One region of the Neobacillus sp. S1227 genome, then DNA from elsewhere that is predicted to be linked to it. Evidence: riboswitches for the same ligand, from Rfam matches in the RefSeq annotation. Region 1 holds a riboswitch; each other region holds the start of a gene.
What was found. A riboswitch is a leader RNA that binds a small molecule or an ion and turns the genes downstream of it on or off. The one in region 1 is predicted to bind S-adenosylmethionine.
Positions count from the first base shown of each region.

Region 2: another riboswitch for S-adenosylmethionine. It lies ahead of ACZ5AE_RS15910 (LLM class flavin-dependent oxidoreductase); the one in region 1 lies ahead of ACZ5AE_RS23910 (methionine biosynthesis PLP-dependent protein).
Region 3: another riboswitch for S-adenosylmethionine. It lies ahead of ACZ5AE_RS06310 (homoserine dehydrogenase); the one in region 1 lies ahead of ACZ5AE_RS23910 (methionine biosynthesis PLP-dependent protein).
Region 4: another riboswitch for S-adenosylmethionine. It lies ahead of ACZ5AE_RS06080 (methionine ABC transporter ATP-binding protein); the one in region 1 lies ahead of ACZ5AE_RS23910 (methionine biosynthesis PLP-dependent protein).

Region 1 is NZ_AP038276.1:4,750,168-4,758,028, forward strand. It holds gene ACZ5AE_RS23900 (polysaccharide biosynthesis protein) at 1-1,426, opposite strand, end outside; gene ACZ5AE_RS23905 (helix-turn-helix domain-containing protein) at 2,290-2,637, shown strand; SAM riboswitch class I at 2,736-2,848, shown strand; gene ACZ5AE_RS23910 (methionine biosynthesis PLP-dependent protein) at 2,931-4,043, shown strand; gene metC (cystathionine beta-lyase) at 4,043-5,206, shown strand; gene ACZ5AE_RS23920 (bifunctional homocysteine S-methyltransferase/methylenetetrahydrofolate reductase) at 5,228-7,090, shown strand; gene metH (methionine synthase) at 7,068-7,861, shown strand, end outside.
Region 2 is NZ_AP038276.1:3,163,446-3,171,306, forward strand. It holds gene ACZ5AE_RS15885 (ISL3 family transposase) at 1-45, opposite strand, end outside; gene ACZ5AE_RS15890 (transposase family protein) at 1-442, opposite strand, end outside; gene ACZ5AE_RS15895 (GMC family oxidoreductase) at 610-2,442, opposite strand; gene ACZ5AE_RS15900 (hypothetical protein) at 3,045-3,470, opposite strand; gene ACZ5AE_RS15905 (ATP-grasp domain-containing protein) at 4,035-4,991, opposite strand; gene ACZ5AE_RS15910 (LLM class flavin-dependent oxidoreductase) at 5,007-6,056, opposite strand; SAM riboswitch class I at 6,165-6,268, opposite strand; gene ACZ5AE_RS15915 (AAA family ATPase) at 6,869-7,051, shown strand; gene ACZ5AE_RS15920 (hypothetical protein) at 7,058-7,207, opposite strand; gene purD (phosphoribosylamine--glycine ligase) at 7,254-7,861, opposite strand, start outside.
Region 3 is NZ_AP038276.1:1,254,690-1,262,550, reverse strand. It holds gene recX (recombination regulator RecX) at 1-458, opposite strand, end outside; gene ACZ5AE_RS06330 (TIGR01777 family oxidoreductase) at 534-1,433, shown strand; gene ACZ5AE_RS06325 (YfhE family protein) at 1,525-1,656, shown strand; gene ACZ5AE_RS06320 (YfhD family protein) at 1,771-1,953, shown strand; gene ACZ5AE_RS06315 (DoxX family protein) at 2,103-2,597, opposite strand; gene ACZ5AE_RS06310 (homoserine dehydrogenase) at 3,089-4,321, opposite strand; SAM riboswitch class I at 4,388-4,499, opposite strand; gene ACZ5AE_RS06305 (GNAT family N-acetyltransferase) at 4,577-5,248, opposite strand; gene ACZ5AE_RS06300 (GNAT family N-acetyltransferase) at 5,271-5,933, opposite strand; gene ACZ5AE_RS06295 (carbon-nitrogen hydrolase family protein) at 5,952-6,809, opposite strand; gene argH (argininosuccinate lyase) at 7,000-7,861, opposite strand, start outside.
Region 4 is NZ_AP038276.1:1,202,263-1,210,123, forward strand. It holds gene ACZ5AE_RS06045 (GvpL/GvpF family gas vesicle protein) at 1-491, shown strand, start outside; gene ACZ5AE_RS06050 (gas vesicle protein) at 491-730, shown strand; gene ACZ5AE_RS06055 (gas vesicle protein K) at 702-965, shown strand; partial or broken gene ACZ5AE_RS06060 (gas vesicle protein) at 988-1,278, shown strand; gene ACZ5AE_RS06065 (hypothetical protein) at 1,495-1,974, opposite strand; gene ACZ5AE_RS06070 (vWA domain-containing protein) at 2,072-2,668, shown strand; gene ACZ5AE_RS06075 (NAD(P)/FAD-dependent oxidoreductase) at 2,754-3,869, shown strand; SAM riboswitch class I at 4,059-4,163, shown strand; gene ACZ5AE_RS06080 (methionine ABC transporter ATP-binding protein) at 4,260-5,273, shown strand; gene ACZ5AE_RS06085 (methionine ABC transporter permease) at 5,263-5,937, shown strand; gene ACZ5AE_RS06090 (MetQ/NlpA family ABC transporter substrate-binding protein) at 5,957-6,796, shown strand; gene ACZ5AE_RS06095 (hypothetical protein) at 6,896-7,114, shown strand; gene narI (respiratory nitrate reductase subunit gamma) at 7,276-7,861, opposite strand, start outside.

The DNA.
Region 1 (7,861 bases):
TAAAATACCTAACCATGTCAGGGTGGGTAACGGTAACTGGACCTCCCCTTTCAATTTGTCTTTTGAATAATGGAATAACGCTTCCCCTGCTGCCTAAAACATTTCCAAACCTTACGGCGACAAACTTTGTTCTGCTTTGTTGAGCCATCCACTGAATAATCATTTCTGCCAATCTTTTCGTAGCCCCCATTACACTTGTAGGATTCACTGCTTTATCGGTGGAGACCATCACAAATGTTTCTACGTCATGAGCAGATGCAGCATTTGCAATATTGATTGTGCCAATCAGATTATTTTTTATTGCTTCCTCAGGATTGCGTTCCATTAAGGGGACATGTTTATGAGCCGCTGCGTGATAGACAACATCCGGCTTGTGCATTCGTACAATCGTATCTATTTTTATATCATCTTGAATGTCGGCAATTTCAGTAATGAATTGAATAGGTGATCCCTTAAAGCTTTCCTTTAGTTCCATTTCAATTGTATAAATGCTATTTTCGCCATGGCCTAAAAGAATTAATTTTTTTGGATTAAAATGGGCAACTTGCCGGCAAATTTCTGATCCAATCGAACCACCGGCACCTGTAACTAGGACCGTTTTCCCCGTGGTGTATTTTGAAATGGAGGCCATATCGAGTTCTATTGGCTCCCTTCCCAAAAGATCCTCTACCTGAACATCGCGAAACTGATTAACAGATATCTTTCCGGTCACCAAATCCTCTAGCATCGGAAGGATTTGCGTTTTAGCAGCCGTCTTGGCGCATTCGTGAAAAATAACATTTAAGTCTTTTCTGCTAAGTGAGGGAATAGCTATAATAATGTTTTTAATATTTAAGTCTCGAACCGCCAATTCTATCGAAGGAACTCCCCCGACTACAGGAATACCCAGAATATCAAGCTTTTGTTTTTTGGGGTCATCATCAATGAAGCCTATTGGAAGAAGATGTGTGTCCCGATTTTTTAAAAGCTGTCTTGCAACCATTGTTCCTGCTGATCCTGCGCCAATGATCAGTGTTAGGCTTTTATTTTGGTTTTTATTGATGATGGAATCACGAAACATCCGCCAGCAAAATCTGGAGCCGCCAATAAACAAAATATGAAGGGACCAGATGACTGCCAGGAGCCTGAAATCGATTTTAATGAAGAACAGCTTCTGCAAAACCGCCGCCGTCATGATTGTGAATGTAACCACCTTGAAGATAACGAGCAACTCCCCAATACTGGCATATTGCCAAGCTTTTTTATAGAGTTTAAAAATAATAGAAAAGAGGTGATGGCTTAATAAAATGGAGATTGAAGTGACGATATTCAGATTGGTAAATACATTTGTTGTTGCGTCAACTAGAAATCTACTTATGAATAACACTATTATTACAACACATGAATCAACTAGAAAAAATAATGACAGCCTTTGACGATAGGTCATAATCTCTCCCCTTTTAAGTACATAAAAAATAGTTTAATGCATCTTAAATTAAAGCTTTTGAATACCCAGCTTTCTGAAGCAGGATATTCAGAAGCTTTAATTTAAAAATGGGGCATCCAACCCCCCCTCACGTCACACTCTTGACGACTAGCGTCTAAGGTTTATTTCAACCCACAGCATGACCGAGTGTCTCCATTGATAATGGTTAGGAGACCTCACCTATTACTTATTTAACATTCCATTCATTAAATAATAGTAAAAAATGATTTATTAAGAACATTTTTATTCAAAAAACACCAACAATATAATCATTGGCCAATTTCCCCATATCTTTTTTCCTATTACTTCGATATCCACATTATAACAAACAAAGTGTTCTTCGTAAAGAACAGCATTAGATAAATATTTCCAACAACAACCAAACGTTCCTAATAAAGAACATTTCGGCAATAGCCCAAAAAAATCCAATATAAAATCAACTACCTTCGTAATTTCAATCGTTAATTTGTTCTTTAAAAAGAATTAATTGTAAGTTATAATATCATTAACTGTGAAATTTTCATTGTCCAAGAATAAATATAAATAGTAAAGAAATCATTCTTAAAGAAAAAACAAATTATTTCTTCCTTGTATTACAAATAGAATTCCCTTCAACTTCCTGCTAGTGACTACGACAGATGAAGAGCAATACTGACCCCCGGATATAGAAAATTTTTTCTGAATGGATTTTTCCCGCAAACATTTTTACATTACGGCCTATTTTTGGTATTTCATAGCTGCCAAATAAAAGTTTTTTAATTTCTTTCAGGTCTATTCCTGAAACTGATGATTAATTTGAAAATTTGGGTAAAGAGGAGATTACTATGATTGGCGAACGAATAAAAAATTTACGAAAACAAAAAGGCTTATCTATTACAGAGCTTGCTGAACTTGCAAATGTCTCAAAATCATATCTAAGTTATATTGAAAGGAACCTAAATAAAAATCCATCTATTTATTTTTTAACGAAAGTTACTAAACCCTTGGATGTTTCTATTGAATATTTATTAACAGGACTTGATAGAGATGATTTTGATTCTAATGAAAATGAACCATTAGATGAAGAGTGGAAAAAAATTATTGAAAAAGCTATTGAAGATGGAATAGACAAAGATGATTTTCGAGAATACATTAACTATATTAAATTTAAACTCTGGGAAAAAAAGCAATAAAGCGCTTCCTTAAATAACTTAATTAGAAAATAAAGAAAATACATTGACACCATTCATTTAGTGTAGTAAATTTTATAAATAATCTAAATATTAATATGTTCTTATCAAGAGAGGTTGAGGGAAGGGCCCGGTGACACCTCAGCAACCTTCAATGACCTTCATTGAAACGGTGCTAAGTCCTGCAAATTGTTACAAATTTGCGAGATAAGAAGAGTGACAGATGTGTTGTACATGCAAAGGTCTTCTTCTTATAGAAGGCCTTTTTTTAATATTAATGAGGAGTGTAGACAACCATGTATAAAATCGATACGAAACTTGCTCAAATTGGGAACCGCAGTGAAACTACAACAGGAACCGTTAATCCCCCAGTATATTTTTCAACTGCATTCCGGCACGAGGGGATTGGACAGTCAACTGGCTTTGATTATATTCGAACCGGAAATCCGACACGCCAGCTGCTTGAGAAAACTATCGCCGATTTAGAAGGCGGAGATCAAGGCTTTGCCTGCAGCTCTGGAATGGGGGCAATTTTAACAATTCTTTCCTTATTTCAGTCTGGTGATGAATGGCTGGTTAGCGAGGATTTATATGGCGGAACCTACCGTTTATTAGAAAAGGGCTTTCAAAAATGGGGATTGAAAAGTCAATATGTCGACACCTGTAACCCAGAAGAGGTTGAGAAGAACATTACTCCACAGACAAAGGCGATCTTCCTAGAGACACCAACCAATCCGCTTATGCAGGAGGCAGATATTGCAGCCATAGCTAAAATTGCCAAGAATCACGGCGTATTGTTAATTGTGGATAACACCTTCTACACCCCGCTGCTGCAGCAGCCGATTGCACTTGGTGCAGACATTGTCATGCATAGTGCGACGAAATACCTTGGAGGACATAACGATGTGCTCGCAGGGCTTATTGTAGCTAAAGGCAAGGAGCTTTGTGAAGCATTAGCTTTCCATCATAATGGAGCTGGTGCTGTTTTAAGCCCATTCGATTCCTGGCTGTTAATGCGCGGGATGAAAACATTATCACTTCGTATGGAAAGACATGAGAAAAACGCTAAAGCGGTAGTCGAATTTCTATCTAATAGCGATGCGGTAGCCGATGTGCTTTACCCTGGAAGAGGCGGAATGGTTTCGTTCCGTTTAAAAGATGAAACGTGGGTAAATCCGTTCCTGCAAAGCATAAAATTAATTTCATTTGCCGAAAGCCTTGGCGGAACTGAAAGCTTTATCACCTATCCGGCGACCCAGACACACGCCGATATTCCTGAAGAAATCCGGATTGCAAAAGGCGTCTGTAACCGTTTATTGCGTTTTTCAGTAGGAATTGAAGACGCAGAAGATATCATTTTTGACCTAGAGCAAGCTTTTGCAAAATTAGTTGAAGGAGTGAATGTTTGATGGGACACGAGGAATTTAGTTTTGAAACAAAGCTTCTTCATAATCGTCATAAAATGGATGCACAAACAGGAGCGGTCAGTGTTCCAATCCAGCACGCATCCACCTTTCATCAATTTGAAATTGACAGTTTCGGAAAATACGATTACGCCCGCAGTTTAAACCCAACTCGGGAAGCATTAGAAGATATTATTGCAGAACTGGAAGGCGGAGTTCGCGGATTTGCCTTCTCTTCAGGAATGGCTGCCATTTCCACTGCCTTTTTGCTTCTCTCCTCTGGAGATCATGTGATTGTGACAGAGGATGTATACGGCGGGACCTATCGGATGGTTACGCAAGTATTGACACGTTTCGGGATTGAACATACCTTTGTCGATATGACCGACTTTGAACAAGTCAAACAAGCAATTAAGCCAAACACAAAGGCCATTTATGTCGAAACACCATCCAACCCGACGTTGAAGGTGACTGACATCAAAGCCATCAGCGAACTGGCAAAGTCCATTGGCGCCCTGACTTTTGTTGATAATACCTTCCTTACCCCTGCTCTGCAAAGGCCATTAGAGCTTGGTGCGGATATTGTCCTTCACAGTGCCACCAAGTTTCTTTCAGGACACAGCGATGTGGTAGCAGGACTTGCGGTCGTTAAAGACGAGGAATTGGCGAAACAGCTTTATTTTCTTCAAAATTCGTTTGGAGCAGTACTCGGCGTACAGGATGCCTGGCTTGTGATGAGAGGCTTAAAAACTCTTCATGTTCGCCTTGAGCAATCACAGAAAGCCGCATTAGAGATTGCCAAATTCCTAGAAGAGCATCCGCTTATTGAAAAGGTATATTATCCAGGACTTGAAAATCACCCAGAGAAGGAATTACAGGAAGCTCAAGCAAGCGGTGCGGGTGCTGTTCTTTCATTTGAACTGGCTGACGAGGATGCCCTTCGGAATTTTGTGTCAAATGTAAAAATTCCTGTCTTTGCGGTCAGTCTTGGTGCAGTAGAATCAATCTTGTCCTATCCGGCAAAAATGTCTCACGCCGCCATGCCGCAAGCAGAAAGGGAAAAAAGGGGAATTAAAAACAGTCTGCTGCGACTTTCAGTCGGACTTGAAAAACCTGAAGACTTGATTAAGGATTTTTCACAAGCCTTGGAAAAGCTACAGGTGAAATAAGCTCTCTTAAGGAGAATAGCGATGAGTCTTCTAGAAAAATTACAAAGTCAAATTTTAATTGCCGACGGGGCTATGGGAACAATGCTTTATTCCTATGGAAAAGATTCCTGTTTTGAGGAATTGAATCTTTCTCGCCCTGAGCAAATTCAGAATATCCATAAAGCCTATATTGATGCAGGGGCCGATATTATTCAAACGAACACTTATGCGGCCAACTATTTAAAGCTTGGACGGTACGGCCTGGAAGATTCCGTCAAGGATATCAACAGCGCTGCTGTACAGATTGCCAAAAGAGCCGCCGAGAACCGCGCCTACGTGCTCGGTACCTTGGGCGGCAACCGTGGCATCAAGCCCAAATCCATTCCGATCGAGGAAATTAAACGGAGCTTTCGGGAACAGTTGTATTGCCTTCTATTAGAGGGTGTTGACGGCCTTTTACTCGAAACCTTTTATGACTTGGAAGAACTCGAAACCGTTCTTACCATCGCCAGAAAGGAGACACAACTGCCAATTATTGCCCAGGTTTCTCTTGCAGAACCGGGAATATTGCAGGATCGTACTCCAGTAAATGAGGCATTGCAGAGACTTGAAGGGCTAGGCGCGGACATTGTCGGCTTAAACTGCAGACTTGGCCCGCATCATATGCTGGTTGCGCTCGAACAAATCGAACTGCCTAAGCGAGCCTTTCTTTCAGCCTATCCAAACGCCAGTCTCCCTGCTTATACGGATGGAAAGTTCCATTATGATGGTGATGCTGACTACTTCCGCAGGTCAGCGGCTGAATTCCGCAAGCAAGGTGTCCGGCTTTTAGGAGGATGCTGCGGCACTACCCCCGAACATATCAGGGCATTTGCCACAGAATTAAAAAACAGCACCCCGGTAACGGAAAAAGTAGTAGAATTAAAACCAAAGAAAATCATAGTTGAAGATCGTCCTGCAAAGCGAGATTACGCCCCTCTTCAAGAAATTGTGAAGGAACGGCCATCAGTTATCGTTGAATTAGATCCGCCAAGAAAGCTTGATACAAAGAAGTTTTTTGAAGGCGCTAAGGCTTTAAAGGAAGCCGGCATTGATGCGATTACACTAGCAGATAATTCTCTTGCGCAAGTGAGGATTTCCAATGAATCTTTAGGCTATCTAGTAAAAAAAGAACTAGGAATGCGCCCGCTTATCCATATATCCTGTCGGGACCGCAACATTATCGGCCTACAATCCCATTTAATGGGTCTACACACGTTAGGAATGCATGATGTTTTGGCGATCACTGGCGACCCTGCCCGTGTCGGCGACTTTCCAGGGGCTTCTTCCGTTTATGATGTTTCTTCATTTGAACTGATTCAAATGATTAAACAATTAAATGAAGGTTTATCTTTTTCCGGAAAGGACTTGGGCCAGAAAACGGCGTTCAGCATTGCCGGAGCCTTTAACCCGAATGTCCGCTCGGTGGAAAAAGCGGTCAAACGTTTGGAGAAGAAAATTGCGCATGGGGCCGACTATTTTATCTCGCAGCCGGTTTTTTCCGAAGAAAAACTGCTTGAAGTCTATGAACATACGAAACATTTAAAAGCTCCGATCTACATCGGCTTAATGCCGCTTACCAGCAGTAAAAACGCGGAGTTCCTTCATAATGAAGTACCTGGCATTAAAATTGCCGACTCCATTCGGGAACGGATGGCCTCGCTTCATGATGATCCGCTCCAAGCGGCAAAAGAAGGCGTTGAAATTACCAAGGGGCTAATCGATGCAGCCTTAGATTTATTTAATGGAATTTATTTAATCACACCATTTTTACGCTATGAACTTACTGCTGAACTGGCCCTTTATGCCCGACAGCGTGCGTGTGAACTGAGGGGGAACAGCTATGTCGAAACGACCATTTATTGAGCAGTTGAAAAAACGCATTCTTGTCATGGACGGTGCAATGGGAACGATGCTGCAGCAAGCAGGTCTTTCTGCTGATGATTTTGGCGGTGAACAGTACGAGGGCTGTAATGAAAATCTCAATTTAACCGCTCCAGCAGTTATTGCGCGCATTCACCGCGAATATTTAGAGGCCGGAGCAGATATCATCGAGACAAACACCTTTGGTGCTACCAGCATTGTTTTAGATGAGTATGAGCTTGGATATAAAGCTTATGAAATTAATAAAATTGCTGCGATGATTGCAGTGAAGGAAGCTCAGGCAGCTTCCAGCGAGGACTGGCCTCGCTATGTGGCCGGTTCCATGGGACCGACGACAAAAACATTAAGCGTTACCGGCGGAACAACCTTTGATGAACTGGCTGCCTCCTATGAGGAACAGGCGATTGGCTTGATTGACGGAGGAGTTGACCTGCTCCTTCTAGAAACCTCTCAAGATATGCTAAATGTTAAGGCAGGCTATGTCGCCATCGAAAAAGCATTTGAAAAAACCGGGAAAACATTGCCTCTGTTTATTTCTGGAACAATCGAGCCAATGGGAACAACTTTGGCTGGACAAACGATTGATTCTTTTTATATTTCCATTGAGCATATGAATCCAGCGGCTGTTGGGTTGAACTGTGCAACAGGACCAGAATTCATGCAGGACCATATACGCTCGCTCGCCAATCTGTCTGGAACAGCAGTCAGCTGCTATCCAAATGCAGGCCTGCCTGACGAGGAGGGCCACTATCA
Region 2 (7,861 bases), 1.6 Mb from region 1:
CTGGTTTGATCTCCGTTTTTCGAATAATCGAGAGTAATACATCATGACTTACTGGAAGATGGATTGCTTTCGCTACTTTTTCTCCATTTAAACAACTGGATGCAAAAGCGATTTTACGCAAAACTTCCTCAGCTCGAAATGTTCTACGACCTTTCGCAGGCACCCAATCGTAACGCTCTGTAAAAATGTTCTTATCACAAGAATAGTTATCACAAAACCATTTTTTTGAGATTAGTAGGAGAGAGACTGATTTTTCACCGATAGGTAGATCTTTAATGAGACGAGAATAACGGCTATGAGGACGAAAAGATCTTACACCGCAATGAGGACATGGACTAGACTGATGTGTGCTTTGAATAGTAATTTGAAATGAAGATTCTTCTTCACAAATGTGAAGAACTTCAAGGAAAGGATCAGGAGATGACCAACAAATAGAGTTCATGTTTAGCACTCCTTTTGATTTTTATTATACTACAAAAGGAGAAAAAAAGGTCCTTCACCAGTTTAGCGTAAGAACCATTTTTTACTTGCCATAAACTGTTGGTTTTGGGTTCTAAAAAGACCGGCCCTATCATAGTTAGAAACGGTCTTTCTTTGTATTATTAAATGCTAACTACTGCTCTCGTCACTACTTTCATGGTGATGGTGGTGATGATGGTCGCTACTTTCGTTAGAACTTTCGTCACTGCTTTCATCAGAATCTACAATATCCTCAAATTCATCATCATCAATCACAATAGGATTCTGATTACTTTGAATGAATCTTACAGCATTTAAACCAATCACTTCTGCCCCTAAAACCGTATTACCATCAGGTAAGATTGGAGCGATAGAAAGGTCAGCCACTTTAAGATTTTTTGTTCCAAAAACATTTAGGAATCCATCTACAACTCCATCAGCAATCGTTCTTCCCATTTTACATTGACCCCCGTAATGGTCGAAGGCTAAATAGGAAGCATGGACAAAATTAGCTAACATGGCCCTCTTCTCTGCATCTGGCAATTGGAATATCCTTTCATTTGGATACACGACCTCATACAAACCTCGCGGGTCAAGCTGACGAGCCTTTAGAATCATATCATAAGTTTCAATATATTTTTGCACCATGAAATCTACATCGTTTTGTTCGTGAAGCGGATTTAAATCAATGGTCGGATAAGCCTCAGGATCACTATGAGCAATCATCACGGTGCCTCTGCTTCTTGGGTTTACATCGGCAATCCCAATACTCATAACATTGGTTTCTGCATTTGGGTCTGGGTTAAACTGCCACCCGTTGATGAGTACATCTTGAACAGGTACAAAAATAGGAAGAGGAAAACCTAATAATTGAAGACGACGTCCCCCGATCGGGTTATCCTCTTTTTTGAATCCGGTAAGGGCAATTGGTTGATTTGGATCAGCGGCCAATACCTGAAGAATTCGGTTATTTCTTACTCTTACTCCCATACCTACTGCAAATTGACATTGGAAGTTGTGTCCCACATTCGGGCTGTCAACCAAAGTCGTTATGCCAGCTTTAGCTAAATCTTCGGGTTTTCCAATCCCGGATCGTTGGAGGACAACGGAAGAAAATTGACCAGCGGAGACAATAACCCCCTTTCGAGCATACCTTACTTCGGAGACCCCATTTCGAACAAACTCAACACCAACAGCGATTTTGTTACCATGTTTGTTTTTAAACAGTATTTTGTTTACAGTTGTTTTGGCTAGAATGACTAATCTTCTACCATTAACTCCAAATTCATCTGGTTGGAACTCATTCCCTTGAGTGACAACTTGGCTGTTTAAATATCCTGTTGCTACGGACGAACGAACAAGGTTGCCATTTTCCATCTTTTGCGTAAATTGTCCTTTTGGGGACAAGACATCTCTTATTCCTGTATTGTAGTCTTCCTCAATTGGGATACCAAACACTTGGTGTGCAGCTTCTGTTAAGGTTTGGATTAATCCTTGATTAGGAATATTTTGCTGTCTTATAAAAATTGGACCTTTAAATCCACGATTTTGAGGTTCTTGTGACGCTCCAGTGTAGGTTTCATTTTCCCTAAATAAAGGGAGGAGACTATTATAATTCCAAAGGGGATTTCCACTCAGATTTGCCCAAGTATCATAAAGATCACTACTTCCCCGTACTGCGTACATGGCATTGTGTTCAGAACTTCCACCAATGGCTCGTCCACTTTCTGTGATAATTTGACGGCCAATTGATTGCTCTAGTATAGTTGCGACATTAAACGAATGTCGATTATCGGTCGCATTAGCGAGAGCCACTGCAATATTGGGACTGCTTAGTTCTTGAGTCATATTGGTTCCAGCTTCAAGAACTAGGACACTAGTATGATGGTTGTCCGTTAATTTTTTTGCAATAATTCCTCCTGCTGTTCCAGCACCGATAATAATATAATCAAAAATATTTTTTTTATCAGGTCTTTGACCCAAATAAATCATCTCCTTTCATGCTAATAAAATATGAAGGCCTGTCCGAAATGAAATGATTGCATAGCACATTTTATAAAAAATGTACATTATAATATGTTTTTAATTTATTGCACTATCCTGCCAGTGCATTAAGCACTACATCTAAATATGTATAAATATTCAGGGGTTATACAGGTTTCCCATTGAGTAATAATTCTTTCAGATTTATAAAGATACTGCCAGAACATACATCATTTAAATGCCAGAGACATTATTATGTAAAAAGCATCTTGTTACTGGTATTCCCTGTCCTGGAATCTATTTTTGTGGTACCAAATTGTCCTTATATGGGCTCTTATGTTTAGTGCCGGATTGATATTATTATTTAGAGTGCCGAAATCTTCTAAAAAAGAAGAACGAATAAAAAGAAACAATAAACAATCAGCTTAATTGAGGAACAAATAAATGCTCCCTATTGTAGTATATGTTTTAAATGAAAATAGGCCGAAAATATACAGGTAGTGAACAAAAACCTGTATTTTCGGCCTATAAAAAAATTAAAACTATGTAAGACAAATAGTTAGTCAAAAACATCTTTCATAAGTATTTTTACTATCAATTATTCAAACCTTTAAAAGAAGTTTATCCAATTCACGTACTTGATCATATGCTTTTAATAGATGTTCCGGTACGAATGTTCTTCCATGTTCCCAAGCATTCTCTTCTACTTCTACTAAAAGCTGTTTCTTTTCTTCTTCTTTGCCATAATAGAGAGTCTTTAAAACTCGTGGATTTTTCCTGAATTCTAAATAATAACCTAGCTGATGATAAAGAATAATTTTCGTAAAGTTTTCATCTGATTCTTTAACTTTAAAGTTAATTTTAGCGTTATATCCGTTAATTTGCAGGTAGTTAAACTTTATTGTATTTGTCGATACGTTATAACTCATTGGTGCAGTGAGTGTATTGCTGAATTCAACATTTATTTTTAGTTTAAGGTCTTTTAATGTCTTTATAATGATCTTCTCAATATTCCAAATATGAAGCATATAATTTTTCCCTTTCTAAAAAACATTTTCAACTCTAATTACTCTTCGTAATTAACTCTACTATTGGAAAAAACTACATAAACAAAGCAAATAGTAAATGGTCATGTTGAAGTTGTTTTAACAATATAATACGCATGCATTTGTAACAAGAGTCATTTATCATAATTTTTGATATGGACTATACTCCCTTTTTCTAAGAAGGCACATAAAAAAACAGCACATACTATAAGACCCTAACGATTTTTCATAATAGGCTCGCATAATATTCATTGTAGATTTTCGTATAGGTACGAGAATTCATAGGCGGAGAATTTCCGGCTAATGTATAATGAGGAAGCTTACCAAGCAAATATAAGCGAAGAAATTCCGATTATGCGCTCTAAATAAGACAAAATCCAAAGATTTGAATCAAATAAACGGAAAAACTTCCTTTATTTTTAAGGAAATAAGAGTATTTCCTAATTTAAACGGAATATTTCCGTTTCAGTTATAACTGAACCTAATAAACAAAAATTGCCAGTATAACCAATTGCATAAGTTATACTGGCAATCTTTTTTACAACATTAATTTAATACGTTTTCCCGGACATTCTCTTCTAATGTCTTCTTCAAGAATAAAGCAACTTCGAGCATACCATATTTTCCAGCTTTTGCTTCGGCATCAGAATTATAGTTTGTGTTTGTATTAATATCGTAAGTATAAATTTCACCATCCGCATTTCTGATGAACTCGATTCCAGCCACCTGAATATTATTGCCAGCTAGAACCTTCTTATATTTTTCTAGGATTTCGTCCTCAAAACCTTCAATGATTTGGAACTTAGGCTTCTCTTCCACTTCTTCTCCGACCGGGCAGAATAAATCGCCAATTTGGCAGGCATCCGCTGGGCAAAGTTCAAAACCTTCCGACGTATCCACCTTAACGGCATAGACAAAGTTTCCTCCTACAAACTCACAACGAGTGATGTAGCTTTCAGGTGATTGAATATACTCTTGAATAAGGGTGATGCCATCGACCGGTTCTTCGAAAGTCGGTCCTTCCACATAAGCTTTTAACGCTTCTACACTATGGAATAATTGAACACCTAAGCCTTTACCGGCACGGTTATGCTTCGTAATAAAAGACTTACCTGCAAACGCCTCTGCAGCCTTAAGAATGCTTTGTTTTCCAACCGCTGCAATCGTTTTTGGCGTCTTCACACCATACTTATTTAACTCTAAATATTGTAAAACCTTGCTAACCTCTAGCTTAAGAGCGCTCGTTCCATTTAACACCGTCCGTCCATGTTCTTCAAGCCAAGCCAATACTTGTCCGGTAAATTCCGCTGCAAAACGATGATCACGAGTATGAGAAGAAGCACTCATTCGGCTATAGAAGATTCCTTCTGGCGGTTCTGTCGATAAATCTAACGTTCCTTCGTCCAAATGCCATTCTTCATAAGGAACACCAAGTTCCTCTAACCTTTTTGTTAAATGGATGGTCCACTCACTATTTTCATGTATCACATATACCTTGCTCATCTTTAAGACCCCTCTCTAGTTGGTTATTAAACTGCGTTTTTGTTCAACTAATGGCATAACCTGCTTGGCAAAGCGTTCCATTTCCTCTAATTGAGGTGAAAATTGTAACAACAATAAGTCTAAGCCAGCTTCTTCATATTGTAAAATCCGATCGGCAATTTGCTCAGGTGTTCCTACTAAGTTCGGCCTTAGGCCTCGATTGGATACAGAGTAATCCTGTAATTGGATTTGCTGCTCTAAGTGTGATTTTGTAGTGAAGTCTTTAAAGCCCGCATAACCGCTAGAATCCTTTACAGTCGTGATTTTTTCAAGCTCAGCTAAAGCCTCCTCTTCTGTATCACGGCAAATAACATATGCAGCCATGCCAAATGAACTAAATGGCGCTTTGCCCGTTTGTTCGCGGCGTGCCTTCATATCGGCTATTTTTCGATCAATCTCTTCCACTGTGCCACCGTGCATCACATAAGCATCACATTTTTCGGCAATGGTCTGCTTGCCTTTTTCACTTTCACCGCCTGCATAAAGAATCGGGTTTGGTCGTTGAACAGGTTTCGGAGCAAGCTTCGTGTCTTTTAAGTCGTAAAATTGGCCGGAAAAATCGAAGGTCTCTTCTGTCCATAAACCTTTTAGGACATCAATAAACTCTTCGGTACGAGCATAACGCTCATCATGTTCCGTAAAAATACCGCCATACTGACGTGCTTCTTCTGCCCACCAAGCAGAAACAACGTTAAGCGTAAAACGCCCATTACTGATTTGATCAATATTCGCTGCCATTTTTGCCGCTACGGCAGGATTATGAAAACCAGGACGAATCGCCGTCATAATTTCAATTTTTTCCGTCACTGCAGCAAGTGCCGCTGCGGTGGACCAGGCTTCAAGAGAATCATGCTCTGGTCCTTTAATATCATTTAAATATAATTCAGCTATTAAGGTAGTCGAATATCCCCATTTTTCCGCTGATTGTATGACTTTCTTTGCATAATCAAAGGTTGGCGGCATATGTTCATTCTCCACATTACGCAACCAGCCTCCAAAAATCGGTAACCAAAAACCATATTTCATTTGAATTCTCTCCTCTACTGTTCTAATTCTCTAGTTTTCCTATTGTTTAAGTATGATTTATGTATATATAAAAAACTCTCCTCCTAAGAAGAGAGTTTCAAAACCCTCTTCTCATCTTTCAAGCAATGCGCTTGATGGAATTGGCACAGTATTCAAAAGAACCTGCTGCCGAGGCTTCAAAGGGCCAGTCCCTCCACCTCTCTTGATAAGAAGAAAATGTACACTTAAAATTTTTAATTTACTATATAGCGATAATAGTTTAAATTCATAAAATTGTCAATAAAATATTTCTAGACCCGAAATAAACAACTTATAAACACGGAAGTGGAACCTTTCAACCAATAACAGCTGCGATAAAACAAAAAAACCAACCTCTTTATTGGCTGGTTAGATAAGCAAACCTTTTTTTCTCCTAATTCCCTTAACTGTTTCAATAAAGACCATGAGTGAATAACCAAAAAGGAAAATTAAAAATAATACAATACCATAAAAATATAAAGTAGCCTTATAGCCAATTGGGGCAATTATTTGAAGCGATGTAAACAGAAAAATAATCAAATATAGTTCAAATAAAATAAGAAAACTTAAAAACAGAAGATACGGTATAACTATTTTTTTATGGAAAATCTGTCTTAAAGTAAAACCTTCCCACAATAAATCAGCTATTCGTCTCAAGTATACCCCTTCTTACATCCTTTTATATATTATATTCTGAATTTTTTGTAAATATCCTTTAAAATAATTGCATTTCCGGCAACAAATTTTAAGTGATTTTTCCTTCTTCTCATTGCATCCTGTTAACAGAGAGGAATGTGCTGCTTAAGGATTTGCCCGGTACGGGGAAAACAACGAAAGTAAAAGCATTTGCGAAGGCCCTTGACTGTCATTTTTCAAGGATTCAGTGGATCGATGTACAATCAAATATTTCAGGGAGCTTTGGTACCCAGCTCCCTAACTTTTCTACTTTTCTATTATACATATCCGTTTATAGTTAAAAACCCCTAATCTTCCATAAAAATTCGTGCATAGTATTCCGTTTCTTCATCTAGTTTATTGTCTCTTTTCAATTCCTCAATAGTATCTTTTCGGTCATCTGCAACTACTTGAAAACTACCCGAAATATTTGGTGTTTTCCCTTTGTTTTTATCCATACTTTCACTCCTGCCTTTCATCTTATTTATATATGCTTCAAGCATTTTATAAAAAAGCCTTGGAACTAATATCGGTCCGGTAATGCGCTCCTTCAAAAGAGATCTTTTCTACGGACTGGTATGCCAAATTCCTCGCTTCTTTCAAGGTATCCCCTATTGCAGTAATCCCAAGAACACGTCCACCGCTGGTCAGGATTTTGCCCTCCTGTTCAGAGGTGCCAGCATGAAAAACGATCGCCGGATCAGCAACCTGATCCAATCCATGAATGACACAGCCTTTCTCGTATGGGCCCGGGTAGCCGGCAGAAGACATAATTACGCAAACAGCCGACTTGTCTTTCCATTTCACGTCTACTTTTTCTAATTCACCGGAGATGCTTGCGATTACGATATCAAGTAAATCTGTTTCTAAAAGAGGAAGAACGACCTGTGTTTCCGGATCACCAAAGCGTGCATTATATTCAATCACCTTAGGCCCTTCCTTGGTCAGCATCAATCCCGTATAAAGAATCCCCTCAAAGGGGCAGCCTTCTGCTTCCATTCCTCTTACTGTTGGGAGGACGATTTCTCGGACAATCCTTTCAACCAGGGATGAATCAATTTGAGGTAATGGCGCGTATGTTCCCATTCCACCTGTGTTAGGCCCCTCATCGC
Region 3 (7,861 bases), 2.3 Mb from region 1:
AGAGCCTCAACCAAAATTAACTGGCCAATCCCCTTTTGCTTCAGTTCCTGCTTGACTACATCAGGGCCTTTATCAGTGGTATTTGCCTGCGTCCGCACAAAAGCAAAGGCAAATTCCTTATCATCTATGTATTTCTGAGCTGTCAGCTTATGAATAACTTCATTTACAACCGGCTCTTCAATTTCTTTTTCCTCAAGATAATCTCTAATCTCTTTTTCCGACCTTATTCGCCGTGCCAGGTAATGTACAGCTAGGTTGTAGGCTTTGCGGATGTCGTCTTGATATTGAATTTCCAACAGAGAAAATTCGTCCACTTCCATCCCTTTTTTTAAGCTAAATTTGATCAAAACATCACTGTCAACACTAAAAGCAAACTCTTCGCCTTTGCCATAATCCATAAAAATATTAAAACGGTCTGTATTTTTTTGCTGTGTGGTGATTTTTGTAATTATAGCCAACACGGTCACCCCCACTCTAATTTACCATATTGGTCAAATAATATAATAAAATAAAGGTAATAAGGAGGCGGAAAAATGAAAATTGTGATTGCGGGCGGAACAGGCTTTGTTGGCAAAGCACTTGTAAATGAATTAACCAAAAACGGCCACCAGGTTATTGTTTTAACGCGAAACTCAAATCAGGATGGCCCCAGCGTTCAATATGTTCAATGGCTGCACCCAAAATCAAACCCTGCCTCGTCACTAACAGGAACAGATATCATCATCAACCTCGCCGGTGAATCCATAAACAGCGGGCGCTGGACAGGGCAAAGAAAGAAAACCATTCTGAACAGCAGACTTGAAGCGGTTCATGAGATTCTAACTATCATGAAAAAATTAAACCCAAAACCACAAGCATTTATCAACGCCAGCGCGGTCGGTTATTATGGAACCTCTTTTGATAAAACTTTTTCGGAAGAAGACAAAGGCAGCAGTGATGACTTCCTGTCACGTACAGTCATGGAATGGGAAAAAGAAGCCGCAAAAGCAGCCGATATCGGAATTCGCACCGTTTTTTGCAGATTTGGCATTGTCCTTGATAAAGCTGAAGGTGCCCTGCCAAAAATTGCACTCCCTTATACAGCGTTTATTGGCGGACCGATCGGCACAGGAAAGCAGTGGATGTCTTGGATTCATATTGAAGATGTTATCAAATCCATTCTCTTTATTATCGAAAATGAAACGATTCAAGGACCAGTTAACTTTACAGCCCCAAATCCTGTCACTATGAATGAATTTGGCCAAGTGCTAAGTAAAGTTCTCAATCGTCCGCATTGGCTTCCTGTGCCTAGCTTTGCCTTAAAAACCTTATTAGGTGAAATGAGCACACTGGTTGTCGATGGACAGAGAGTCCTGCCAAAAAAACTCTTAGAATCCGGCTACACCTTCCAATATCCCGATTTAAAACATGCTCTGAAAAATATATTTTCCTAAAACCGTATCTTTCCAGGTGGAAAAGGCAAAAATGGTGAAGTGTACATTATGTACCATTTTTACCTAATTCAAATAGTTGAAAGGAATGAGCATGATGTCAGAAAATAAGAAGCGCAATAAGGATCGGGAAAGAACAAATCTAACGAGTATGCAGGAAGTCGCATATGGCCATGAGTTTAAAATGGCGGACCGGGCCGGCGGCTACATGAAACGTAAAAGGTAATTAACAAAAAACTTTATATAATTTTTCCATTAATGGACCCCTTTCCATTTGCAAATGCTAGTAAAGGGAGCAAGTCTTTAGCTCCACTAGTGATAATTGAAAGGGGTTTTTTTAATGGGCCGTTCACAAGGACATAAGACTCGTGACAGAAACAAAGCCTCACTTCCACAGGTGCCGAAAAATATGAAATCAGATGGCCAGGATGTAGAATTTTCAAAGGAAATGGCAGATGGAGCTGACTTAGAAGCAATGGCGCGCGCAAATGCGGCAAACCAGCGCGTCAGAAATCGCAAATAATAAATGGAAACTCGCCGATTGGGGAGTCCAAGAGGACGGTTCATGAGGCGTAGTTGAATTTATACTTTTAGCTAAAAAAAGAAGAAGCAGGATTCCTGCTTCTTTAATGTATTTAAAGGGGGAGTTAACGATTATTAATTGGTGCTGCCTTATTGCGTTTTTACCTCATTTACATGAGCTTTTTTGAAATAGCCTTTGATAAAAGGAACTGCATATCGGTCAAGCCCGAAGTAGTAAGCTCCTGCACCAGCGAATAACAGAATCATCGCGGCCGTATAAAGAATTGGGTTAGTGCTTGTCGTACCCGCCAGCATAAAGTTCAGGTTCATAAATGCACCGGCAATCAGGGCTGGGATTGTTGCAAGACCAACGATTAAGCCAAGACCGACTAACATTTCACCCCAAGGTATTAATGTATTAAAAATTCCCACGTTAGGCATAGCGAATTGCTGTAAGAAATCTGCATACCATGCTTGAACCGCAGGGTGTTCGCCAGTTGCTGCTGCCATTGCCCCTTTTAGGAACCCCGTGGCATCGAAACCACCAGTTAGCTTATGATAACCTGCTTCTATCCATTGTAATCCAAGCCAAACACGTAATACTGTCCAAACAACTGCTGCGTAAGGAGTTTTGTACCATCTCATCATAATCATCTCCATAGTTTTTTGTGAAGTGTTTCACAAATTTAACTTTAAGTTATTCCCTTATGAAAGGGATTGATCAGCTAGCTGTGTCTTGTAAGGAAGTCTTTGTGAATTGCTTCACTATCTTCTTTACACTTTTAATATACTCTCCTGCTATTGAAAAAACAACGGCTTTCACAGTTTCTTAACATATTAATGTTAGATATATGAAGAGATTGTGAACGCAATACAGCACGTTCCCCCTCCTCTTTTGTGAACAATGTTAATAATGTGGACAACACCAATTAACCCCTTATAAAATCTGATTTTTACAATCAGCTTTTCTGTTAATAATTAACGGTGGATAACCGCTTTCAAAATTGTGGATAATGTGCATAACATTGTGGACTACCTATAAATACAGGACTTTAGATGTGGAAAAAACACTGGATAAACGAATGTCCATTCATAACAAAAGGAGCATCACATAAAAGATGCCCCTCAAACCAACCCTATAATGCCTTTGCTTCCTCAATACCCCTAACTAACTCTTCCTTACCCAGGATCGAAAAATATTGAACCGATGGTTGTCTTTGCGCAAGCTGCTCGATGTCTTTTTTGGTACCCTTTAGGACAAAGATTCCTTCAGAGATTTCATCCACCAGTGTAATGGCGGGACTGCCATATTTTTGGATCAGACCTTGGACCAGCCAGTATTCCCTATGGTGTTCATTTTTCAACTCTATGTCCTCTCCTGAGGTTTTCAAATAATTAGATCTAGTCACGTGGCTTTGACATACATGGACCAAATCCTCGATTATGGCACTAGCAGTTGGGTACATACCTGCACCAGGTCCTTGAAGGGTGATTTCCCCAACAATATCAGATTTCACATTCACCGCGTTCTCCACCCCTTCAACATGGTAAAAAGGGTGTTCAGAGCCGACTAGAACCGGTCTCACCGATGCCTGGATGCGGGTGCCAGACTTCCAGATGCCCGCGATATGTTTAAACCTTAAACCTAAGTTTTGCGCTGCTTCAATCAATTCACTTGTAATTGTTGTAATCCCTACCCGTTCAACATCACGCCAGTCTGGCTCCTCGCCAAAAGCCAGCCTGCTGAGAATCATTGTTTTATAAAAAGCATCATAGCCTTCCACGTCATTGGTCGGATCCGCCTCGGCATAGCCATTTTCCTGTGCCCGCAGCAAGCTTTCGGCAAATGACTGCTGCTTTTCCCGCATCTCGGTCAAGATGAAATTGGACGTTCCATTTAGGATTCCCAGGATCCGCTGGACACGATTAATTTTTAAAAGCTGTCCAAGCGTTTGAATGACCGGAATCCCTCCGGCCACTGTCGCCTCAAAACCAACCGACACCTGATGCTGTTCTGCCAAATCGATAAGCTCATTCCCGTGGTGGGCAAACATCTCTTTATTCGCTGTAATGATGTGGCAGCCCCGTTGGATTGCTTTTTTCAAATAGGAAAAAGTCGGGTCTTTATCCACGATACACTCAATCACGACATCAAGCTTCGGCAATTGCAGAATTTCTTGGAAGTCGGTTGTCAACAGAACATTCCCGCTAATATCCCGCGGTTTTTGCCTATTTCTAACAAGGACGGCAGCAACCTCTACTTCCTTCCCTAATTCTGCCGCTAGCTCACTGCCATGTGATTGAATGGTCCGATAAACCCCTTCCCCAACAGTACCGAACCCGAGAATTGCCACTTTAATTACAGACATGTCTGCCACCCCTTTAATTATTTGAAAAATAAAAACCCTCTTCATAAGAAGAGGGCTTTATTCCTCCTCTTATCTATCAGGCTATAAATAACCTGCAGGAATTAGCACCTTTTCAAGGAAAACCTTGAAGGTTGCCGGGCTTCATCGGGCCTAGTCCCTCCGCCGCTCTGGATAAGAGATATTTATTTGATTTTTCATTAAATTTCCAAAGATATATAAAAAGTATAATATCTGAATTTTCAAGAGTTGTCAATATTAAAGTGGCAAAAGAGCAACCGTTTCTTTTGTTGCTAATTTCTCAACCATGTCCAGCCATTGCTGCGGTTTGTTGGAAAGCACCGAATAGTAGGTTGTTAGAAAATCTTTGACAAGTAATGCCTGAATTTCAGTGATTTCTTCCTTAATCGGCATGAAGCATAAATCTAGGCCAGACACTGCTTCCCCATTGTTTTCCCAGGACGGGTGAAGGTAGGAAAGGTCAAGGCGCTTATAGCCCAAATGGGACAGAACCTCACGGCGCACGTACGGGTCCATGACCTTCACGCCGCCAAATTCGTGGTGCTCCACGCGGTATGGGTCATAGATTTCGGCAAACATACCGAAAAGCTCATTGCCGTTTTGGGCAGCAAGCTGTTTTAGGTCTTTCAAACGATTCTCAGCTAAAAAACGGCCAAGCGAGATGCCTGGTTTGCTGATGATGGTGAAGTCGGTCATTGCAATGTTCCAGTCCGGATAATAGCGGTATTCAGTGGCGCCGACGACCTGTTCCTCATGGATGGCAACGAATACGCGGATACTTGGGTCTTCTAACGGTTCTTTCCACAACTCATATTCAAGGACCTCTTCTGGTGGAAAAATCTGTCCCATTAATTCGTGAAGCTTTTTAAAATTTGGGTCTTCAATATTGGTAATGCGTTTAAATTCCATTGGTTCTGATTCCCCTTCAAAATTATTTAAATGGGTTCTTCCATTCCATTAATGCCGCATTGTTGAGGGATTCTTCATCCTCTAAATAGTTTCTGGCGACACCGATTGGGACACGCCCGCAGCGGAGGAGAAAGGTGACGACAGGATCCTTCAGTTCGCCTTTAATGACAGCTTCGAGATACTCTTCCGGCGTCATTTTGTCAGACACCTTATGTAAGCCTGGCATCCGCCCGCCGCCCAGCAGCCGGTCATATCCTTTTTCAATGACCACATGGTACATGGCATGCATCATTAATTTTCCGAGCCCTAGCTTGCGGTACTTCGGACGAACACTGATATCGACAATGTAGAGGGTATTGCCGTTCGGATTATGGTTGCGGATATAGCCGTGGTCGGTGACTTCTTCCCATGTATGGCTGTGATTAGAAGGGTCCAACTCGACACAAACTCCAGTCAGAGAGCCCGCCAATTCCCCATTGATTTCAACGCACAATGCCCCTTCCGGAAACAGTGTGACATGGTTGGTTAGTTGTTCTTTATTCCACCAAAGTTCAGATGGAAAAGGAGGCGGGAAGCATTCGGACTGGATTTCGATGAGCTGATCAAAGTCCTCTATTGTGTAATTACGTATGCAAACCGGCAGCGGCCGGTCCTGATCATAGACGTAAAATTCACTTCGATACATGAATAGCCCTCCCTCATTTTAATTCCAATCTGTATATAAATCGGTGCGGCGGTCGCGCCAAGTGGTTACAGAACCGCGCTCACGAACTTCGTATAGAAGTTCCAGGTCAAGATCGGCTGTTACGACCATGTCGTTGTTGATTTCCCCTTCTACTAAAAGCCCTTTTGGCGGGAACGGGATATCGTTTGGAGTGATAACGGCTGCCTGACCAAAGTTTGCCCGCATGAAATCAACGGTAGGCAGCGCTCCAACCGTTCCTGTTAACACCACATATACCTGATTTTCAATCGCTCGGGCATGGCTTGTGTAACGAACGCGGTGGAAGCCGTGGCGGTCGTCCGTGCAAGATGGACAGAAAATCACGTCTGCACCCTTCGCCTTCGCCATCCGAACGATTTCTGGAAATTCAATATCATAGCAGGTTAACAGAGCAATTTTTCCCTTTTCAGTTTCAAAAATTTGAAACGAGTCCCCTGCTGCCATATTCCATTCTTTAACCTCTGTTGGGGTGATATGCAGTTTGGCCTGCTCGCCGACGCGGCCGTCTGGGTAAAATAAATGAGCAGTATTGTAAAGCTTGCCATCCTTTTCGAGGACATGGGTCCCTGCGATGATGTGCATGTTGGATTCTTTTGCAAATTTGATAAAGAGTTCACGGTATTGGTTGGTGAAGCTTGGCAGGTCATTGATGGTCAGGCTTTGTCCTTGACCATTTCCAATGGAAAGTAATTGCGTAGTAAAGAATTCAGGAAAAAGGACAAATTCAGCCCCGAATTCCTCGGCGGTTTTTATATAATGCTCACATTGAGCGGCAAATTCTTCAAATGAGTTGATCGTGTGAAGATGGTACTGAACAACAGATACTCTAAGTTTCATTTTTCGCCTCCTGGATGGTTATTGGAAGTTATATTCCATATTGAATTATCTTATAATCTAGCATTTTATACAAATGAAATGACTTCCATATATTTGGGCAATAAAAAAAGCCAGCAGGGGTGCTGACTTTAATTGTAGTTATCTTACTAATTCTTTTCCAAAAAGGTACTATGATTACCTATTTAAACACTTACTGCTCAAGTTTTCTCTCAGCAAGTTTAATTTGCTCTCTTACCTGCTCTGGTGAGGTTCCGCCAAAGCTGTTTCTGACCGCAACTACATGCTCCGGCGCCAAAACAACATAAATATCATCTTCAAACAGCGTACTGAACTGCTGATATTCGTCCAGCGTTAAATCCAACAGAAATTTGCTGGATTGAATCGAATAAAGAACAATTTTTCCAATCACTTCATGAGCCTCACGGAATGGCAATCCTTTGCGGACAAGGTAATCTGCAATGTCAGTAGCATTTGAGAAGTCATTATTGATGGCTTTTCGCATGACATCCTTGCGAACGGTCATTGTTTCAATCATCGGTGCCAAAAGCTTCAATGAGCCTTCTAGGGTTGTCACCGTATCAAACATACCTTCCTTGTCTTCCTGGAGGTCCTTGTTATATGCGAGCGGAAGACCCTTCAGAACAGTCAGCAAGCCCATCAAATTGCCATACGTGCGGCCTGTTTTTCCGCGCAAAAGCTCCGGTACGTCAGGATTCTTTTTCTGCGGCATGATGCTAGACCCTGTACAGAACGAATCATCGAGCTCGACAAACTGAAATTCCTGACTTGACCAAATAACCAATTCCTCTGAAAGACGAGAAATATGTGTCATGATAATAGAGCCAATCGACAGAAATTCAAGGATAAAGTCGCGGTCGCTGACGGCATCCATGCTATTTGGATAGATGGTTTCAAAGCCCAGCTGCTCGGCAACAATCTCACGATTAATCGGAAATGTTGTTCCTGCCAGCGCCCCGGAACCAAGCGGCAGCCAATTTACCCGTTTCAATGAATCAAGCAGTCTCTCCTTGTCGCGTTCAAACATCCAAAAA
Region 4 (7,861 bases), 2.2 Mb from region 1:
GCCAATATGATTTACTCCTAGAAAAACTTACTTATCTTAAGGGGAAACAAGAATGGAATTTGAAACTGTTTTGTGATAAGGAATTGGCTTTATCGTATGTATTAAAGAATAATTCAGCTATCACGGAGATGAGGCGGAAATTAGCCTTAATGCCTAAGGGAAAGCAATTCTTGATGAGAAAAAAGCTTGATCAATTAGTCGCTGAAGAATACGAAAGAGAGCAAGCCAAATGGCGTCAGGAGATTTTACTCCAGCTGGAATCCGTCATTGATGATTCAAATCTCCGCCAAAATTGGGGAAAAGAAGTAACGGAAAGAAAAGATGAAATGGTCGGAAATTATGATTTTCTTATTCTCGAAGGAAAAGTGGAACAATTTTTAAATAAAATGGCTGAAATAGAAAAAAGCTATGAAGTATTTGGATGTACATTTCAGGTAACAGGACCATGGCCGCCATACCACTTCGCTAAGTTTGTAATGGAGAAGGTGTAATGGAACGGTATCATCCCTTAGAAAATAAAGAAGTGACGCTTTTGGATTTATTAGATGGAATCATTGATACAGGTGTGGTCGTACGGGGAGAAATCCTGATCTCTATTGCTGATATTGACTTAATCATTGTCGACCTAAAGCTGCTTATATCATCTTTTGAAAGTGCGTTTGGTTCCTATGAACGTTTGAATAGCAGGGAGGGAAAAGAAAATGGAACGCTTGCCGCTAGACTCCAATAGTGTGGAGCAAGGGTTAGCTAAATTAGTCCTGACGATTATCGAATTGCTTCGCCAGCTGATGGAACGTCAGGCTATGCGGAGAGTGGAAAGTGATTCGCTTACGGATGAACAGTTGGAGGAATTAGGGCTGACACTGATGAGATTGGAAGAAAAAATGGAAGAGTTAAAGATTGTCTTTGGATTAGAAAAAGAAGAACTAAATATAGAACTTGGCCCGCTGGGAAGATTATTGTAAGACTAACGACAGGAGAGATATTATGCCCATTCAGCATGCACCTCAATCTTCAAATTTGCTTGAGGTTTTGGAAAAAATCCTGGATAAAGGGGTCGTCATTGCGGGTGATATTAAAATATCCCTGGCGGATGTCGATTTATTAACAATCAAAATCAGGCTGTTGGTGGCCTCAGTTGATAAGGCAAGAGAAATAGGCATGGACTGGTGGGTAAATGACCCGTATTATTCTTCCAAGGCCAGATTGACAGGGGAAGAGCACGCCCGTCTACTGGAAAGAGTCGATCGTTTGGAGCAACTGGTGGCAGAAAAATCATTTCCTGCTCCGGAAAAAGAAATTCAATTAGTGGAGCCCACTGAGGGAAGGGCTGAACAATTAATATTAGACGATGAGTTACCACAGCAGTTGGGGACTGCCGATAATCTTCCATCATCAAAAGAATAAGAGGTTGAGATATGGGGGAAAGCCAGGAAAAGGCACCCCTTTATCTTTTAGATGGATTGCAAGCAGGAAACGTGCATTCCTGTGAACCTATTCTGTTACACCTATCAATGGCTTCAGGCTAAAATAGTCCAGCGCATGATTAACATCATGGACATCATAAATTTTTTTCTCTAGACAAAATTGAATGACTAAATCAAAGGTATCACTCTCAGATAAAGAGTAACCGGCCGAACTTAAGAGTCTGTCGGTTTCTTTTTTGGTTAGTTCAAGGGCAATTGCTAGGGCTATCACTGTATTTTTTCTTGGACGGTATTCTGGATTAGAACGGATTTTTGAAAAGTGTCTGCGGTCTAGTCCTGCTCTTTTATATATTTCTGAATCTGCAGCACCTTTTTTATCTATCAATTTAAATAGAGTTTGTTTAAAGGTCGGCTGGCGTTTGTTTTTGATAAAGTCCTCTAACTCGATACTATGTATTTCATTAGGCTCCATCATAGAGTATGTAACGGTGTTCAAGCTACTCTCAACATATTCCTGCAATTCTATTAAAAGTTGATGATTTAGCATGTTTCTCTCTCCCTTGAAATGTCGCTTATCAGGCGACCAATTTTCAAATAAAAATCTCTATTATTATTTTATAAACTATAGTGAAAGGATGATAGAGATGAACACGAATTTGACTGAAGTTATTTTCCTGCTTGACCGAAGCGGGTCGATGGCTGGGCTCGAAGTCGATACAATTGGCGGGTTTAATAGATTTATTAAAAAGCAGATAAAGCTGGAAGGGGAAACTCTTGTCACTGCTGTTTTGTTTGATGACCAATATGAAATATTGTGGAATGGAATTGAGGCAAAGAAGGCTAAACTCACGGATCAAGATTATTATGTAAGAGGTATGACTGCATTGTTGGATGCAGTGGGGAAATCAATCCTTGATGTAGGGTATCGTTTATCCAAAACGGATATAGAAAAGCGGCCTGGCAAGGTGATATTTGTTATCACCACTGATGGATTAGAAAATGCAAGCTCAGAATTTACCTATGAAAAAGTGAGAGAATTAATCAAGCATCAACAGGAGAAATATAATTGGGAATTTATCTTTTTGGGTGCAAACATCGATGCTAAGGAGCAAGCGGATAATTTAGGAATAAACGTTGAAAATGCATTTAACTTCGAAGCCTCGGAAAAAGGTGTGGAGGTTATGTATAATATGGTTTGTGAGCAAGTAGCGGAGAGAAGGCAGCGTACAGAGAAACTTTAAAGCAGTATGGCATTTGGTGTAAAATATATAGTATCTACTTAGCTCAGTCTATATGACTGAGTTTTTGTTATCTATGAGGTGAGTTATGCAAAAGGTAATTGTAATCGGAGCAGGTATATTGGGGGCATCTGCTGCTTATCACCTTGCCAAATGGGGAGCCAAAGTTATCATTGTAGACCGGCAAGACCCAGGTCAAGCCACTGACGCAGCAGCAGGGATCGTTTGCCCATGGTTGTCCCAACGGCGTAATAAAGCTTGGTATCAGTTGGTTAAAGGAGGGGCCCGGTATTACCCAGAATTAATCGCACAGCTTGAAGGGGAAGGGGAAATAGAAACGGGCTACAAACGAGTTGGAGCATTAAGTATTCATGGTGATGCTGAAAAGTTGGAACAAATGGCAGAACGGGCGCGAACCCGCCGAGAGGATGCTCCCGAAATCGGTGAAATTACGATTTTGTCTCCAGCAGAGACAAATCGACTTTTTCCGCCGTTGTCGGAAGAATTTGGCGCGGTATATGTTAGTGGCGGGGCACGTGTAAATGGCCGGGCTTTACGTAATGCACTTATAAACGCTGCAGTAAAGCATGGAGCCCAAGTTGTTAAAGGAGATGCCTCATTAATTAGTAACGATAATAAAGTCATAGGGGTTAAAGTATCTGATCAATCTTTTTTTGCTGATCGAGTCATTGTCACAGCAGGGGCATGGGCAAAAAAACTTTTGGGACCACTGGGCGTTGAATTTTTGGTAAGGCCGCAAAAGGCGCAAATCATCCATTTACATATTGCAGACATGAGTACAAATTCGTGGCCAGTTATCATGCCGCCATCTGATCAATATATACTATCATTTGCAGGTGGTCGTGTTGTAATTGGAGCAACACACGAAAATGATGCAGGATTTGATAATAGTGTAACGGCGGGTGGAGTCCAAGAAATCTTAAATAAAGCTTTAGCAATTGCTCCAGGCCTAGCGAGTGGAAAGATTTTGGAAACAAGGGTAGGTTTTAGGCCATTTACTCCAGGTTTTCTTCCTGTAATAGGGGGGCTGCTTGATTTTGAAGGGATTTTAGTGGCAAATGGTTTAGGTTCATCTGGATTAACAAGCGGACCGTACTTGGGGGCAGAACTTGCTAAACTAGCACTCGGAAAACAAATGGAAATTGATATTCATAACTATAGTGTTGCTGGTGCTTTAACCTAATGTTATATACAAAGAGCTTTTCATTCGAAGAGCTTTTTTCTTTTAAAAAAAATTTTAAAAACAATAATAAAGTTGATATAGCAATATTGAAAACGCTGTCTATTAAATTACATTATAATTTAGACGATTGACAAAATAAGAATAGATTTGTAGTATCTTAATATAACTTAATTATTTGTTAATTTAATTTTCTTATCCAGAGAGACCGAGGGACATGGCCCGATGACGTCCGGCAACCCCCGAAAAGGGAAGGTGCCAATTCCTGCAGAATGATTTCATTCTGAAAGATAAGCCGCCGAAATGTCTATTTCGAGCTCCTTTCAGATGAAAGGGGCTTTTTATGTAGGCCTAAAGTCTAGTTTAGATATCGGAAAAATGAGGTAATCAAAAATGATTGAGATAAAAAACCTTACCAAAGTTTACAAATCGAAAAAAGGTGAAGTCAAAGGTGTGGATAATGTATCTCTCACCATTAGAGAAGGTGAAATCTTCGGAATCGTCGGCTATTCCGGTGCTGGAAAAAGCTCCTTACTCAGATGTATCAATCTTTTGGAGCGCCCCACATCGGGAAGCATAAAGGTCGATGGCAATGACCTCACCTCCCTTAAAGGAGAGCAATTACGTTCATCCCGTTTAAAAATCGGCATGATATTTCAGCACTTTTATTTAATAAGCCAAAAAACTGTGTATGAAAACATTGCTTTTTCCTTAAAGGCAGCTAACATGCCGAAGGATCAAATTAGAGGCAGGGTCGAAGAGCTACTCGAAATGGTAGGCCTTTCTGATAAACGTAATGTCTACCCATCCCAGCTAAGCGGCGGCCAAAAACAGCGTGTCGGCATTGCGCGGGCACTTGCCAATAATCCTAAAGTGCTCCTATGTGATGAAGCCACATCAGCACTTGATCCAACAACAACCAAGTCAATATTAAATCTTTTGAAAAAAATAAATAAAGAACTCAACATCACTATCGTGTTAATTACCCACGAAATGGATGTTGTTAAGGAAATCTGCAGCCGTATGGCAATTATGCAGGATGGAAAAGTGGTTGAGGAGGGTTCGGTATACGATATTTTTGCCCATCCCCAAGCAGCACTGACAAAAGAGTTTATCGAAAGTGTTGTATCCCTTGAGATTCCAGAAGTGATTCTAAATAATTGCCAGGGGCCAATTGTTAAAGTGACCTTCAAAGGTAAAGTTGCTGGAGAGGGAGTCATTTCTGATACTCTTCAACAATTTAATGTAAAAGGAAACTTCCTGCATGGCTCCATAGAATATATTCAGGAATCGCCGCTTGGTATTTTCATCATGGAGCTAAAAGGGCAAAAGGAAGAAATCGAAAAAGCCCTGAAGTATATCGAAGGCCGGGCCGCACAAGTGGAGGTGCTACACAATGGGCTTTGATTTTGCACATTTGATGGAGCTGATTCCGGATATCAATAAAGCGTTTATTCAAACCATCTATATGATTGCGATATCGTTAGTGGTTTCAACAGTAATCGGTTTGCCGGTTGGGATTTTGCTTTACATAACCGACAAAGGTTTATTTATGGAAAATCGAGCCGTCCAGAATATTTTAGGTTTTATTGTCAATATGGTTCGCTCGATTCCATTTATCATTTTATTAGTAGCATTGCTTCCGCTGACTAATTTGCTAGTTGGCAGTACCATAGGACCTACCGCTGCTAGTGTTTCACTGTCGGTTGCCGCGATTCCATTTTTCGCAAGAATCGTGGAGACTGCCTTAAGAGAAATAGATAAAGGTGTCATCGAAGCGGCAATTGCAGCCGGTGCAACACCGTGGATGATAATAAAGGATGTTCTTTTACTTGAAGCCAGATCCGGTATCATCTCAGGTGTCACGTTAACACTCATTAGTTTAGTTGGTTTCTCGGCCATGGCCGGCACAGTCGGCGGCGGCGGTATTGGAGACTTGGCAATTCGCTTCGGTTATTACAGGTACGACAATACCATCATGATTTCAACAGTTTTAATCTTAATTATTTTAGTTCAGGTCATTCAGCTTCTTGGCGATTACATCGCCAAAGTTGTAGATAAAAGAAGATAAAAAAGGGGAGAAACTTATTATGAAAAAATGGTTGACAAGCATTATATTACTTTGCGTAGTATTCGCGTTGGCAGCTTGCGGAAACTCCGAAGACAAAACAGCAAGCGGCAAGGAAAAAGCAGCAGAATCAAAAGATATTAAAATTGGCGCCACTGCCGGTCCATACAGTGACATGGTAAACAAAGCAATCAAACCAGGTTTAGAGAAAAAAGGCTACAAAGTTGAGATTGTAGAATTTAGCGACTATATCCAGCCAAACAAAGCGTTAAACAATGGTGATATCGATGCAAACCTATTCCAGCACACGATTTACCTTCAAAACTTTGCAAAAGAAAACAATATGGATTTAACAGCACTTATTTCTGTACCAACAGCACCAATGGGGATTTACTCTAATAAATTTAAATCTATTGAAGATGTAAAAGACGGCGCTACTGTAACTCTTCCAAACGATCCAACTAACGCTGCACGTGCGTTAAATACACTTAGTGATGCAGGACTAATCACAATTAAAAAGGATGCTGACCCACTAAAAGTATCTGAAAAAGACATCGCTGAAAACAAGAAAAACCTAAAGTTCCAAGCAATCGAGGCAGGCCAGCTTCCACGTTCAGTTGAAAGTGCAGATTTAGCTGCAGTACCAGGAAACTTTGCTCTTGCAGCAAAAATGAATCTGCTTGATGCCTTAACACTTGAAAACATGGCAGACAATTACCGCAATATTGTGGCAGTTAAAACAAGCAACAAAGATTCACAGTTATCAAAAGATCTGAAAGCTGTTGTCGAATCTGCAGACTTTGAAAAAGTGATTGACGAACAGTTTAAAGGCTTTGGAAAGCCAGAGTGGATGAAAAAATAATCTTTTAATTGAAAAAGGGTATGGAGTGGATCCATATCCTTTTTTCATTGGATACGCCAATAAAGATTGGAGAATCCTAAAGAAAAAGGAGGATTTCAAATGAGTTTTTTCAAAGGAAATGAAGAAAAGGAAAATCTCGAGGCGATTCTAGAAAATTCTATAGAAATAGAAGAAGATTTGATGCGTACATATTTAATTACCGCCGAACGGGTTCATGACAATGACGAACTAAAGGAACGCCTTGAAAACTTTGCGGAAGGAAATGCGAAAAGGACGAAACAGCTAATTGATGAGTTAAATGAAACCAAAGAGAAGTAAGATTAATAAATTTATTAAATGATTGAGGCCTATAATAACAGGTCTTTACAATAAAAAGCAGTGCGGTCTTCAGTTGTGAAATGCACTGCTTTTTATTGTTGTTTTGTTAATTCTCAAAAGAACAGCAAATATATGATGAGGCAAAACCTTTTAAAGCAGTTCTACCTGCTATTCTTATTATAACCATTTCTTGACCGGTACTGTTGCGGAGCCCGTGAAGGATATCTTAATGGAAAACTGAACATATGGACTAAGGCTGTAAATGGAATGGCAGCAAATAAGATAAATGCCACAATGATATGAATTTTAAAGAGCAAAGGCACCCCAAGCATTAGATCCGATCTTGGGTGGAATGTGAACAAACTTCTGAACCAAGGGCCAATTGATAAACGGTATTCATATGCCCCTACGGTTGTATTATAGACGATCGTCATATATGCCCCAAGCCCTGCCACCAATATAAGCCATAGGATAGTGAAATAACTTGTCGAAGTAGTATGGGCACGAACCCTTGGTGAATTGAACTTTCGAATTAGCATGAGAACTAGTCCAATTACCACCATGAGACCCGCAACACCACCTCCTGCTATGGCAAAGAAATGATAGATATGGTCTGTGACTCCGAGTGCATTGTATACACTTAGTGGAATTAATACGCCCATTACGTGTCCAACAAAAGCAAAGATAATCCCATAGTGAAATAGGACAGATGCAATTCCCAATCCTTTTTTTTCAAAAATTTCTGTT